2 regions of the Fictibacillus sp. 5RED26 genome follow, and region 1 is predicted to be linked to the other one. Evidence: riboswitches for the same ligand, from Rfam matches in the RefSeq annotation. Region 1 holds a riboswitch; the other holds the start of a gene.

The links. A riboswitch is a leader RNA that binds a small molecule or an ion and turns the genes downstream of it on or off. The one in region 1 is predicted to bind glycine.
Region 2: it holds a riboswitch for glycine, as region 1 does, so the genes downstream of both, IHV10_RS18205 (amino acid permease) here and gcvT (glycine cleavage system aminomethyltransferase GcvT) in region 1, are expected to answer to the same signal.

What each region holds. Positions count from the first base shown of each region.
Region 1 is NZ_JACZDU010000003.1:367,579-373,724, reverse strand. Features, by position in the region: gene IHV10_RS14710 (YqhG family protein) at 1-671, opposite strand, end outside; gene IHV10_RS14705 (DEAD/DEAH box helicase) at 640-2,337, opposite strand; glycine riboswitch at 2,455-2,540, shown strand; gene gcvT (glycine cleavage system aminomethyltransferase GcvT) at 2,719-3,819, shown strand; gene gcvPA (aminomethyl-transferring glycine dehydrogenase subunit GcvPA) at 3,841-5,205, shown strand; gene gcvPB (aminomethyl-transferring glycine dehydrogenase subunit GcvPB) at 5,181-6,146, shown strand, end outside.
Region 2 is NZ_JACZDU010000006.1:45,324-51,469, forward strand. Features, by position in the region: gene IHV10_RS18190 (CxxH/CxxC protein) at 110-274, shown strand; gene rlmH (23S rRNA (pseudouridine(1915)-N(3))-methyltransferase RlmH) at 355-834, shown strand; gene IHV10_RS18200 (nucleotide pyrophosphohydrolase) at 906-1,214, opposite strand; glycine riboswitch at 1,446-1,524, shown strand; gene IHV10_RS18205 (amino acid permease) at 1,657-3,003, shown strand; gene IHV10_RS18210 (SRPBCC family protein) at 3,142-3,621, shown strand; gene IHV10_RS18215 (DMT family transporter) at 3,831-4,754, opposite strand; gene IHV10_RS18220 (radical SAM/SPASM domain-containing protein) at 5,183-6,067, shown strand.

The sequences.
Region 1 (6,146 bases):
AAAGAATCTTCATAAAAACTCTCTAGTAGTTCTAGATCTTCATTCCATCTTTTTTTGGCATCCTCGGCCCACGTGTGATCATCTACATCAATGACTTCCTGAATTTTGTTTTCCAATCTTTTTATCGCACTCTGAGGCTTAATAAAAGGAGAGAGCGTATAACAAAAATCGGGTATTCTTTTCGTTAGCAGCATCTTTTGAAGACGTTGATGAAAATGATCTTCAATGGTTCCGTTGATTAGTTGTATGCCATATGAGAGTACTTGATCTTTTTTCTGATCACATTGATACGTAACTTTAACGTTTAAGCATAGCCATGGTTCCAGGGGAACCTGTGCTCCTTGTTGAGGAACAGATTCATACAGCCGAATGAATGAAGCGAGCTTCTTCGTAGAACCAAAAATCTGATGAAGTCTCGGCGAACCAAAGTGGATAAATTCACCTTTTCCATCAGGTGCTTGTTGTTGACCCGTCACTAAAGTCAGCGTCATCGGATTCGGGGTACCTCCCGTTTTTTCGAGATAGTGCCAGTAGAACGGACGGTTCATTAAAACTTTATCAAGTTCAGTTGTCAATTGAACTTTCATGTAACTAAAGTTTTTCTCTTGAATACGGCATTCATTTGCATCGAAATAGCGTTCAAGAAAGCGATGAATCTCGTGCTGCTGCATGCTCTTCCCATCCTTTCTGCTTTATCCCGCCATCGAGGTTGATCAAGGAAGCAAGGTTATCCATTTTCACACGGATCTCACCTTCACTTTCAGACGTATTCATGATGTCTGCGATATGGCGTTCTATGTTCTTGATTTCGAATTTCGTTAAAATTTCATCGAGCTCCCCAATAACACTTTCAAATAGATTGATCTTGTTATAAAGCAAGTTTAAGATGTGCTCTTCAATCGTATTCTGAGTGGCGAAATTATAGATATGAACGTCACCTTGCTGACCGATCCGGTGGATACGTCCGATCCGTTGCTCAATCCTCATCGGGTTCCACGGAAGATCGTAGTTGATGATATGCTGACAGAACTGCAGGTTAATTCCTTCACCACCTGCTTCCGTTGCGATCAACACTTGTGCTCGTGTTCTGAAGAGGTGAGTCATCCAATCTTTTTTACTTCGTTTAAATCCTCCTCTAAACGGTACAGAAGAGATGCCGTGCTGCTGCAAAAACCATTGTAAATACAATTGGGTCGCACGATATTCAGTAAAAATAATGACTTTGGAATCGATCGATTGAATGAGTTCTAACGCTTTTAGAGCTTTAGAGTTTTGATCGACGAGTTCAATTTTTTTCATCAACTCTAAGACTCGTTGTTCCATTAAAGAGTTAGAAAGATCTTTTTGAAGCATATTTTTTAAGGTTAGAAAAACAGCTTCCCGCGAACTGCATGCTTCCCGCTGCAGGGTGACGATAGAAAACTTACTTCGGTCAAAGTAAGAATCTTTTTTAAGTTGAGAGATTTCATCGTATAGTTCACGTTCTGTTTTTGATAATGTAATAGGAATGGTTTGAACAAGACGCTTCGGCCATTTTAAACCAGTCTCTTCTCGTCGATTACGAACCATCACCTTGTTTACGAGCTGCTTCAGCTTTTCTTCATTTTTTAGTGAATATTTATCTTCTTTATAATCTTTGTCAAAGTTCTCTCGATTTCCTAGATGGCCAGGCTTTAATAGAGATACAAGATTAAAAATCTCCTCAACTCTGTTTTGTACCGGAGTAGCTGTTAAGAGTAAGCAGAACTTCTTTTTTAATAACTGTACAAATTCATAGTTTTTCGTTTTCTTGTTCTTTAATTTGTGCGCTTCATCGATGATAACAAGATCATAGTCTTGATTAAGAACAATGTCACGGTGTGGTGCGCGTTTTGCCGTATCAATAGAAGATACCACTACATCGCATTGCTCCCATACATAAGCTTTTTTTTGAGCGATTGCAGGAATAAAAAACTTTTGATTCAACTCGTTCGTCCATTGAATTACGAGTGAAGCTGGAACGAGAATCAAAATTTTCTTAGCGAGCCGGCGTATCATGTACTCTTTTAGAATCAAACCTGCTTCAATCGTTTTTCCCAACCCTACTTCATCTGCCAAGATTGCTTTTCCGTTCATCTGTTCAATAACGGTAGTCGCAACGTCCAGCTGATGAGGCAAAAAAGTCATCTGTGGGAGGTGATCTGGAGCTTGTAGGCCGAGAAAATCAGGAATTGCTAAGTGGTGTTCGGCTTCAAGTGCTAAGTTATATAATTCCCAATTGGCCCAAGGTCCATCTTCTTCCACACGCTTTAAAAAGTCATCATGCCATTCTCGCTGAAACTGAACGTCGATTTTCATAACGGATTTCCTTTCTTTAAAAAAGTTCGTTGCCATTCCTTTTGTAAAAATGATAGGATAATAATGTAGTAAACATAGTAATAGTATGTGCGACCTTGGACAATAACATACTCGCGAATGAAAGTAAGAGGAGAGACTGCGTTAGCGGCGCCGAAGGAGCAAACAATTGTGAAACTCTCAGGCAAAAAGACTCTTGCTAGACGCATCTCTGGAGAGTGCTTTTTTTAATAGATGAAAGCCACCAACGAAGAAACTCAAAAGATTTTTTTGAGAAACTTACAGGTTGCAGGACAGAGGATCCCATTTTTAAGGGGGTCTTTCTGTCCTTTTTTTGTCCAGAAAAGTCCGAAAATTTTTAAGTATGAAAAAGGAGGAATTCACATGGCTACATTGTTACGAACACCGTTATTTGAGACATACAAAGAACACGGTGGAAAAGTAATTGATTTTGGTGGTTGGGAGTTGCCTGTTCAGTTCTCAAGTATCAAAGAGGAACACGAAGCTGTAAGAACGAAAGCCGGTTTATTCGATGTATCTCACATGGGAGAATTTGATGTTCGAGGACCGAATGCCTTGTCGTTTCTACAATATACAATGACCAATGATGTTTCGAAACTTCAAAACGGCCAAGCGCAGTATACGGCTATGTGCTATGAAAACGGCGGTACAGTAGATGACCTTTTAATCTATAAAAGAGATGAAAACGATTACTTGCTCGTTGTGAATGCCTCAAATATTGAAAAAGATTTCGAATGGCTTATGAGCAAGAAGCCTGAAGGTGTAGAACTCGTGAATGTATCTCCTGAATATGCGCAACTCGCTATTCAAGGGCCAAAAGCAGAAGAAATTCTTCAAAAGCTTACGGATACAAATCTTTCTGAGATCGGATTCTTCCGTTTTAAAGAAGATGTTTCACTAGCGGGAATATCTGCTCTTGTGTCTCGAACTGGCTACACAGGAGAAGATGGCTTTGAGATCTATTTAAAAACGGAACATGCTGAAAAATTGTGGAGATCTGTTCTTGAAGCAGGTCAGGAAGATGGATTGCTCCCTGCAGGACTTGGTGCACGTGACACGTTGCGGTTTGAAGCAAAACTTGCGCTATACGGTCAAGAACTTACAAAAGAAATTACTCCGATAGAAGCTGGTATCGGATTCGCTGTAAAAACAGATAAAGAAGCAGATTTTATTGGAAAAGAAATTCTAGCAGATCAAAAGAAGAATGGCGCACCACGTAAGCTAGTTGGTATTGAAATGATCGATAAAGGTATACCGCGATCACATTATGAGGTATTTAAAGGTGATGTGAAGATCGGAGAAGTTACTACGGGGACACAGTCGCCAACATTGAAGAAGAATCTAGGACTTGCTCTTCTAGAAAAGGATTTCACGGAGCTTGGTACAGAGGTAGAAGTACAGATTCGTCAAAAACGTTTAAAAGCAAAAGTAGTCGCTTCACCATTTTATAAACGAGGAAAATAAGACATTTAAGGGGGAGAAACCATGACGTTCCGCTATTTGCCGATGACTGATCAAGACAAAAAGGAAATGCTTGAAACGATTGGAATCGAAACGACAGAAGATCTTTTTGAGGATATTCCGGAAGAAGTTCGATTTAAAGGACGCTTACAAATCGAGGAAGCTTTGTCAGAACCTCAACTAGTTAAAGAGATGGGCCGCTTGGCTGCATTAAACAAGAATACAAAAGATCATGCTTCATTTCTAGGAGCAGGTGTGTATGATCATTACACTCCATCGATCGTGAACCATATGCTTCTTCGTTCAGAGTTCTACACGGCTTACACGCCATACCAGCCTGAGATCTCTCAAGGTGAACTTCAAGCAATCTTTGAATTTCAAACGATGATCTGTGAGTTGACAGGTATGGATGTTGCGAATTCTTCCATGTATGATGGTGGAACTTCACTTGCGGAGGCTGGATTATTATCAGCAGCTCAGACACGCAGAAAGAAAATCGTTGTATCCAAATCCGTACACCCCGAATCACGTGCCGTTTTGCACACGTATGCAAAAGGCCAGCATCTTGAAGTAGTAGAAGTGGATACAGAAGATGGTGTTACCTCATTAAATGCATTGCGTGCTGAAGTTGATGAACAGACAGCATGTGTGATCGTTCAATATCCGAACTTCTTCGGTCAGATCGAACCGTTAAAAGACATAGAAGAAATCGTGCACAGCGCAAAAGGAATGTTTGTAGTTTCTTCAAATCCTTTGGCATTGGGCGCTTTAACTCCTCCTGGTAAGTTCGGTGCTGATATCGTAGTCGGTGATGCACAGCCGTTTGGGATCGCACAAGGTTTTGGTGGACCACACTGTGGATATTTTGCCGTAACAACAAAATTAATGCGTAAAGTCCCTGGCCGTTTGGTCGGTCAAACGGTTGATGAAGACGGAAAGCGTGGATTCGTTCTTACCCTCCAAGCAAGAGAGCAGCATATTAGACGTGATAAAGCGACGAGTAACATCTGTTCAAACCAAGCGCTTAACGCACTTGCAGCTTCCATTGCAATGACTGCACTCGGAAAACAAGGTGTAAAAGAAGTAGCACACCAAAATATACAAAAAGCACACTATGCGAAAAAAGTTCTTGAAGAAAAAGGATTCAAAACAGCTTTCACAGGACCTTTCTTTAACGAGTTTGTTGTTGAGTTAAAGTGTACAGCTAAAGAAGTGAACAGAAAACTATTAGAATCTGGTATCATCGGCGGATATGATTTGGGTCTTTCGTATTCAGAACTGAAGAACCATATGCTTCTAGCGGTTACCGAAATGAGAACAAAAGAAGAGATCGATCAGCTTGCAAATGTATTGGAGGGATTAGCATGCGTACAGAACATCAGTCATTAATTTTTGAATTGTCTAAACCAGGTCGAGTAGGGTACAGCATCCCTGAACTTGACGTTCCAGAGATTAACGTAGAATCTATCATCCCTTCCGATTATTTGCGTACGGAAGAAGCGGATCTTCCTGAAGTGTCAGAGCTTCAAATCGTTCGTCATTATACTGCATTATCTAATCGTAACCATGGTGTGGACTCTGGTTTCTATCCACTAGGTTCATGTACGATGAAATACAATCCCAAGATTAATGAAGATGTAGCACGATTCCCTGGATTTGCACATATCCACCCTCTCCAAGATGAAGAGACGGTGCAAGGTGCGATGGAGATGATGTATCGTCTGCAAACATCGCTTGCTGAGATCACGGGAATGGATGAAGTGACGCTTCAACCAGCAGCAGGTGCCCATGGTGAATGGACAGGTCTTATGATGATCCGTGCTTACCATGAAGCAAATGGTGACTTCAATCGTACAAAAGTAATCGTTCCTGATTCAGCACACGGTACAAATCCTGCGTCTGCAACGGTTGCTGGTTTTGAATCGATCACGGTGAAGTCCGATGAGCGCGGACTTGTTGATCTAGAAGATTTGAAACGAGTAGTCGATCAAGATGTTGCGGCTCTTATGCTTACAAATCCGAATACGCTTGGTCTTTTTGAAGAGCATATTCTAGAAATGGCAAAGATCGTCCATGAAGCTGGCGGAAAGCTATACTATGATGGTGCTAACGCAAATGCGATATTAGGATTTGCTCGACCTGGAGACATGGGCTTTGACGTTGTTCACTTAAATCTTCATAAGACATTTACAGGACCTCACGGTGGTGGTGGACCTGGATCAGGACCAGTAGGAGTTAAGGAAGATCTGATCCCATTCTTGCCAAAACCAGTTCTCGTTAAAGAGGACGATCTTTATAAGTTTGAATATGATCGCCCGCAATCGATCGGA
Region 2 (6,146 bases), on a different contig from region 1:
AATGTTGATTCCACATGTGGACAACTTTATTTTAGCGGATTGTTTACACACAGCTGTATATTCGTTAGTGTAATAAGAAGAATTGTGGATAAGTTAGGAGTGAAAAGATTTGGTTATTATTTGCTGCAAAGACCATGCTGAGCTTGCGATTGACATCATTGTGGATGAATTTGAAACGCCACCAGTTGTAGAGTTACTAACAGAGAATGATGAGTTATCAACAGGTTGTGAATACTGTGATAACAAAGGTGTATATAAAGTATCGAACATATGAACGCCTACAAGATATAGCACTAATTGTGCATATGTGGATAAGTTCTGGGGATAACTTATTTGAAAGGAAGTTTTCAACAAGTGAATATTTCAATCGTTTCCGTAGGGAAATTAAAAGAAAAATACTTAAAACTAGGTATAGATGAATACTTAAAAAGATTAGGACCTTATGCAAAAGTAGAAATTATCGAGGTTCCTGATGAAAAAGCACCTGAAACATTAAGTGATCAAGAGATGATCATGGTTAAAAACGCTGAAGGTGAAAGAATTCTGGCAAAGATCGGCCAAGATGTTCATGTGATTGCAATGGCGATCGAAGGAAAGGCTGTTTCATCGGAAGATTTGGCTAAGAATTTAGATCAGCTAGCGACTTATGGGAAAAGCAAAGTGGCATTTGTCATTGGAGGATCCCTAGGGTTAAGTGACGCTGTAATGGAGCGGGCGAATGAGAAGATTTCATTTGGAAAGATTACGTATCCGCATCAGTTGATGAAGTTGGTGTTGGTTGAGCAGATTTATAGAGCTTTCAGGATTAATAGAGGAGAACCGTACCATAAATAATAATTCTTTTAATAAGAAACAGCACCTATCTTATAAAGGTGCTGTTTCTTTTTGCAGTTTGTATTGGGTATCTAACTATTCGACACAGGATACTTCAACCCATTTTTCTTAATCTTATCTTTAATAATTGTCTCAACATCCAGATCAAGTTCACTACATAGCATGAGTCCGTAAATGAAAACATCAGCGATTTCTTCTTTAATATTTTCTATGTTTTGTTCTACAGCCTCTTCACTGCTTCTCCATTGAAAATCTTCTAATAGTTCAGCAGCTTCAATTGAAAGAGAAATGGCAAGATCTTTTGGATTATGGTGAGGTTTCCAGCCTCTTTCATCTCGAAATTCATTGATAGCGTTTATTAGCTGTTTAATTTCATTCATGTATGCTCATCCTTAGTCATAGTCTTTTTTGGGTTAAAATCTAGTTCATATAATTTTATCACTTTAGTGCAGGTAGTAGAGGATAAACTCGTAAAGCAGTTATGTTCAATGCAATACCAGTATTGTACAGTTGACAAAACCCCAACTCCATAATAGTATTGAAAATTATATTCATAACTAAAAAATATTTATAGATAGCAAGCTATGATCGCTGTAGGTCGTACTACAGCAGGAGCAGCTTCTGGAGAGACCGCTTTGTTAGCGGCGCCGAAGGGTTCACAATCTCAGGCAAACGGACAGAAGAGTATCGAATTTTGACTTTGTTGTGCCTGTCATATCTAGCGCAGTGAATGCTTTTTTCATATTCTAATGTACAAGAGATTGGAGATTCCTCCAGTCTCTTTTTTACGTTGTATTTGCATCTTAGAAGGAGGATTCATACGTGTCACAGCAAGAGTTGAAGAGAGATTTAGCTAACCGTCATGTGCAGCTGATTGCTATTGGCGGAACGATTGGTACGGGGTTATTTTTAGGTTCAGGAAAAGCGATTCAGCTTGCCGGACCGTCTGTTATTTTTGCTTATTTGATCGTTGGGGTCGCTTTGTTTTTTATGATGAGAGCGTTAGGGGAACTGCTGCTTTCAAACGCAGGTTATGAGTCGTTTACCGATATTGCGGAGGATTATCTTGGTCCGCGAGCTGCGTTTATCACAGGATGGACGTATTGGTTCTGTTGGATCATGACTGCGATGGCCGATGTGATAGCGGTCGGTGTCTATGTTCAATATTGGTTTGATATACCGCAGTGGGTTCCGGCGATTGTTTGTTTGCTTCTTTTACTTGGACTGAACCTATTAACGGTAAAGCTTTTCGGTGAATTGGAGTTTTGGTTCGCATTAATCAAGGTGATTACGATTCTAGCGTTAATTGTGATAGGCGTAGTTCTACTCGTTATGGGTTACCAGACGGATGCGGGAACGGTTTCCTTAGGCAACCTATGGGAACATGGAGGTTTGTTTCCTAATGGTGTGACTGGTTTCCTACTCTCGTTCCAAATGGTTGTGTTCGCGTTTGTGGGAGTGGAGTTAGTCGGTGTAGCGGCAGCAGAAACGTCTAATCCAAGAAAGAATATCCCGTCTGCGATCAATAAAATTCCACTTCGAATTCTATTTTTCTATGTTGGCGCATTGATCGTGCTGCTCTGCATCAATCCATGGACAGAGTTAAACGCAACGGAAAGTCCGTTTGTTAAAACGTTTAGCTTGATAGGGATTCCGCTTGCAGCTGGGATTATCAATTTCGTTGTACTGACTTCAGCGGCATCTGCCTGCAACAGCGGGTTGTTCTCAACGAGTCGTATTCTTTTTACGTTAAGCAAGAGTGAGCAGGCTCCTCGTTCTTTTAAGAAACTAACGAAAAATGCTGTGCCAGGAAACGCGTTATGGGTTTCGACTATAGTTGTTTCAGTTGGAGCGCTCCTCAGCAAGCTTATTCCAGAGCAAGCTTTTGGCATCGTAACGACCATCAGTGCCATCTGTTTCATCTGGGTGTGGAGCGTAATCTTGATTAGCCATATTAAATACCGTAAAACACGATCTGATTTGCACAAGAAGTCAACGTTCAAAGCACCTTTTGCTCCATTCATTAATTATGTGGTGCTCGCGCTGTTTGGGTTAATTTTGATCGTGCTGCTCGTGGCAGAAGCTACACGTCCGGCGTTATTGCTGACACCCATTTGGTTTATTTTATTATTTTTCTTGTATGCTTTTAAAAAACCTATGCTGAAATAAAAGGATTGGTTATTTGGAATGCATCATTGATCTGGATCCTTAAAGACATCTTACATTTTATAAGTAGCATCTTTAAGCAGGTGAAATGCAGGAAGCGACGAATTTTCCTTTAGAGTTAATTACAAGGAGGTTTTTAGGGTGAATTTGTCAAGAAATCGGAGAACAGACACTGCTTCAAAAGTAATCCCAGTTCCACCTCAAATCGTCTATCTAGCTATTATAAATCCGGATTCACTAATTCAATGGCTTCCGCCTGAAGGGATGTCGGGTAAAATTGATACCTATGATTGCCGTGAAGGAGGAGCTTATAAAATGACGCTTACGTATGAATTGGATGAGTTGATTCTTGGCAAAACGTCGTATAACACCGATGTGGCGGAAGGAACATTTTTGGAGCTGGTCCCAAACCAGCGAATTGTCCAATCTGTTAACTTCAATTCCGAAGATCCTGCTTTCTCGGGTGAGATGATACAGAAATGGATATTGGAAGATGTTTTGGGAGGCACTAATGTTACAATCATTTGTGAAAACGTACCAGAAGGTATTCGTAAGGAAGATCACGACACTGGACTAAAGTCCACGCTAGAAAATCTTGCTGCTTTTACTGAGAAATTGTAAATAGACACATGAAATTTATCGGATTAACAAGCCAGAGATTTTTTAAAATCTCTGGCTTGTTTCAGTTATTTTATTAATCTTTTTGTTTTTTAGTTTAGGGGCGTGGGGACGGTTCTCGTGCTTCTTATTTTATAATTAGATGGAAAGGTGAATCCTTTAGTGTTTACAGTTGTAAGTTAGGAAGCAGCAGAACCGTCCCTTTGCTTTCCCTACCTCCTCGCACTCCATCGATTTATGAGTCCAACTAGATGACCATTTACGAAAATAACCCCAAGGATAATAATTGCTCCACCTAGAATACTGGTATAAATAACCTTTTCATGTAGAAGTAGCACGGCTGCTATCAGTGTAGAGACTGGTTCAAGGTATAAGAAAACAGATACTTGAGTGGCCTCCAACACCTCTAATGCTTTTGCCCAGTACCAGTAGGCAATACCGGATACAAAGACTCCAAGGAAGATAAGATGAGCCCATTCTACGCCATCTAGAAGAGTAAGCTTTTCCCAGCTTTTGTTCTGAAAGATGAATGGGAGAGTAAGCAAAAGTCCCAAAGTACTCATGTAAAAGGTGAGGACCAATGCAGGCAATGGCACTTTTAGGCTTTTTAGTAAAACTGAATAAATGGCCCAATTTAAAGTACTGAGAACCATCAGTAGATACCCGATGTTGATCGAGAATCCTAATGACCTGTCTCCACCTGCTGTTGTGACCAGCAATACACCACTAATGGCCAAAATAATTCCAATAGCCTTTGGAAATGTCATCTTTTCATGCAGAAAGACCATGGAAAGAACGACGGTAAAAATCGGGGATAACGTAATGAGCCAGCCTGCAGAGGATGCATCAATGGATAAAAGTGCGCTTGCCTGAATAACTTGATGAAGAAAAACACCAAGAATCCCTAATACGATTAAGTGAGGGATATACTGTATCGGCAGCTTCATGGAATGTTCCTTTTTTACAAGGATAAGCACTAATAAAAATAATGCACCTATACCAAAACGGATGACCAGAAGTGTAAAGGGATCAAGCTTGTCCAATACCGCTTTAGTCGAGACAAAGGATATTCCCCAAAGGCTGATGGACATGGTGGCATACAATGAGGCTCCTAGCATTTTTCGAAATGAAATCATAGATAGGCTTTCCTTTCCCAGTCAATTGTTCTACCATCTTATGCTTGTCCTCGAAAAAACATGAGGATGAGAAGCTTAGCTAGAATCAAGAAAGTTCTTGTGAAACGAGGAGAAGGAAGCGGCAGAACGCGCAGATATCTAATAATCATACAAGTGCAAAGGTGATAGAAAAAGGCTGATAAAATAGTGACTGACGAAGAAGGGAAACAAAAGGAGTTCTCTTCTTTTTGCTTTTTCGTTTAGATAGTTAAAGAACAACCGAACGACCAACCTTTCGTTTTCATCTGTTAATTTCCTCATAACACGTTTATCTTTTTAATGAATTGTGCTCTAATAAGAAAGAGTTAAAAAAGCAGGTAGTTTATGTACACTATGGGTTAAATGAGCATTAGTGTATGTATCAAGAGTTTGCGAAATGAGGAATACCCATGAAAAGATTTAAGAAGTTTTATATAGAGATTACGAGCATCTGTAATTTGGCGTGTCATTTTTGTCCTCCAACTGAACGAGCTAAACAATTCATATCCATTGATGATTTTAAGAAACGTTTAGACCAGATCAAGCCTTATACTGATTTCATCTATCTACATGTAAAAGGTGAGCCGCTGCTTCATCCTAAAATTGATCAGTTATTGGACTTGGCCCATGAAAGAGGATTTAAAGTTAACATCACGACGAATGGGACGCTCATTAAAAAGAATTGGGACAAGCTCATTAATAAGCCTGCGCTCAGACAGATGAATTTCTCCCTTCATAGCTTCGATGGCCACGTTGGTCAGAGTATGACGGATAAAGAAGAATACGTTAGAACGATCCTTGCATTTGTACAAGAAGCAACGAGAGAGTCTTCGTTATTTGTTTCTTTAAGGCTTTGGAACTTGACGCAAGACAATGCAACGAACTTGGAGAAACAGCGTAACCGTCAGCTGCTTGAGATTATTGAGAATGAATTTAATCTCGCTTTTAAAATTGAAGAAAAGCTCACGCCGGGTAAAGGTATCAAACTAGCGGATCAAATTTTCATCAATCAAGATTACGAGTTTAAATGGCCGGCACTGCATGAAGAAGAGGACGACGGAAAAGGGTTCTGCTACGGCCTTCGCAATCAAGCGGGCATTTTGGCGAACGGTACAGTCATTCCATGCTGCCTAGATGGAGAAGGGGTCATTAACTTAGGAAATATTAATGAAACAGACTTCTCAACTATTATTGAAGGTGACCGAGCGAATAATCTTGTAGATGGTTTTTCGCGAAGAGAAGCGGTTGAAGAACTTTGTAGAAAATGTGGTTATCGTAAGCGGTTTGGTAAATAGTAGGAAAACATATGCAAGACATTTAAGGCGGGGAGTTACCCTGTCTTTTTTTTGGGCAAAAAAACGCACCTAATCTCAA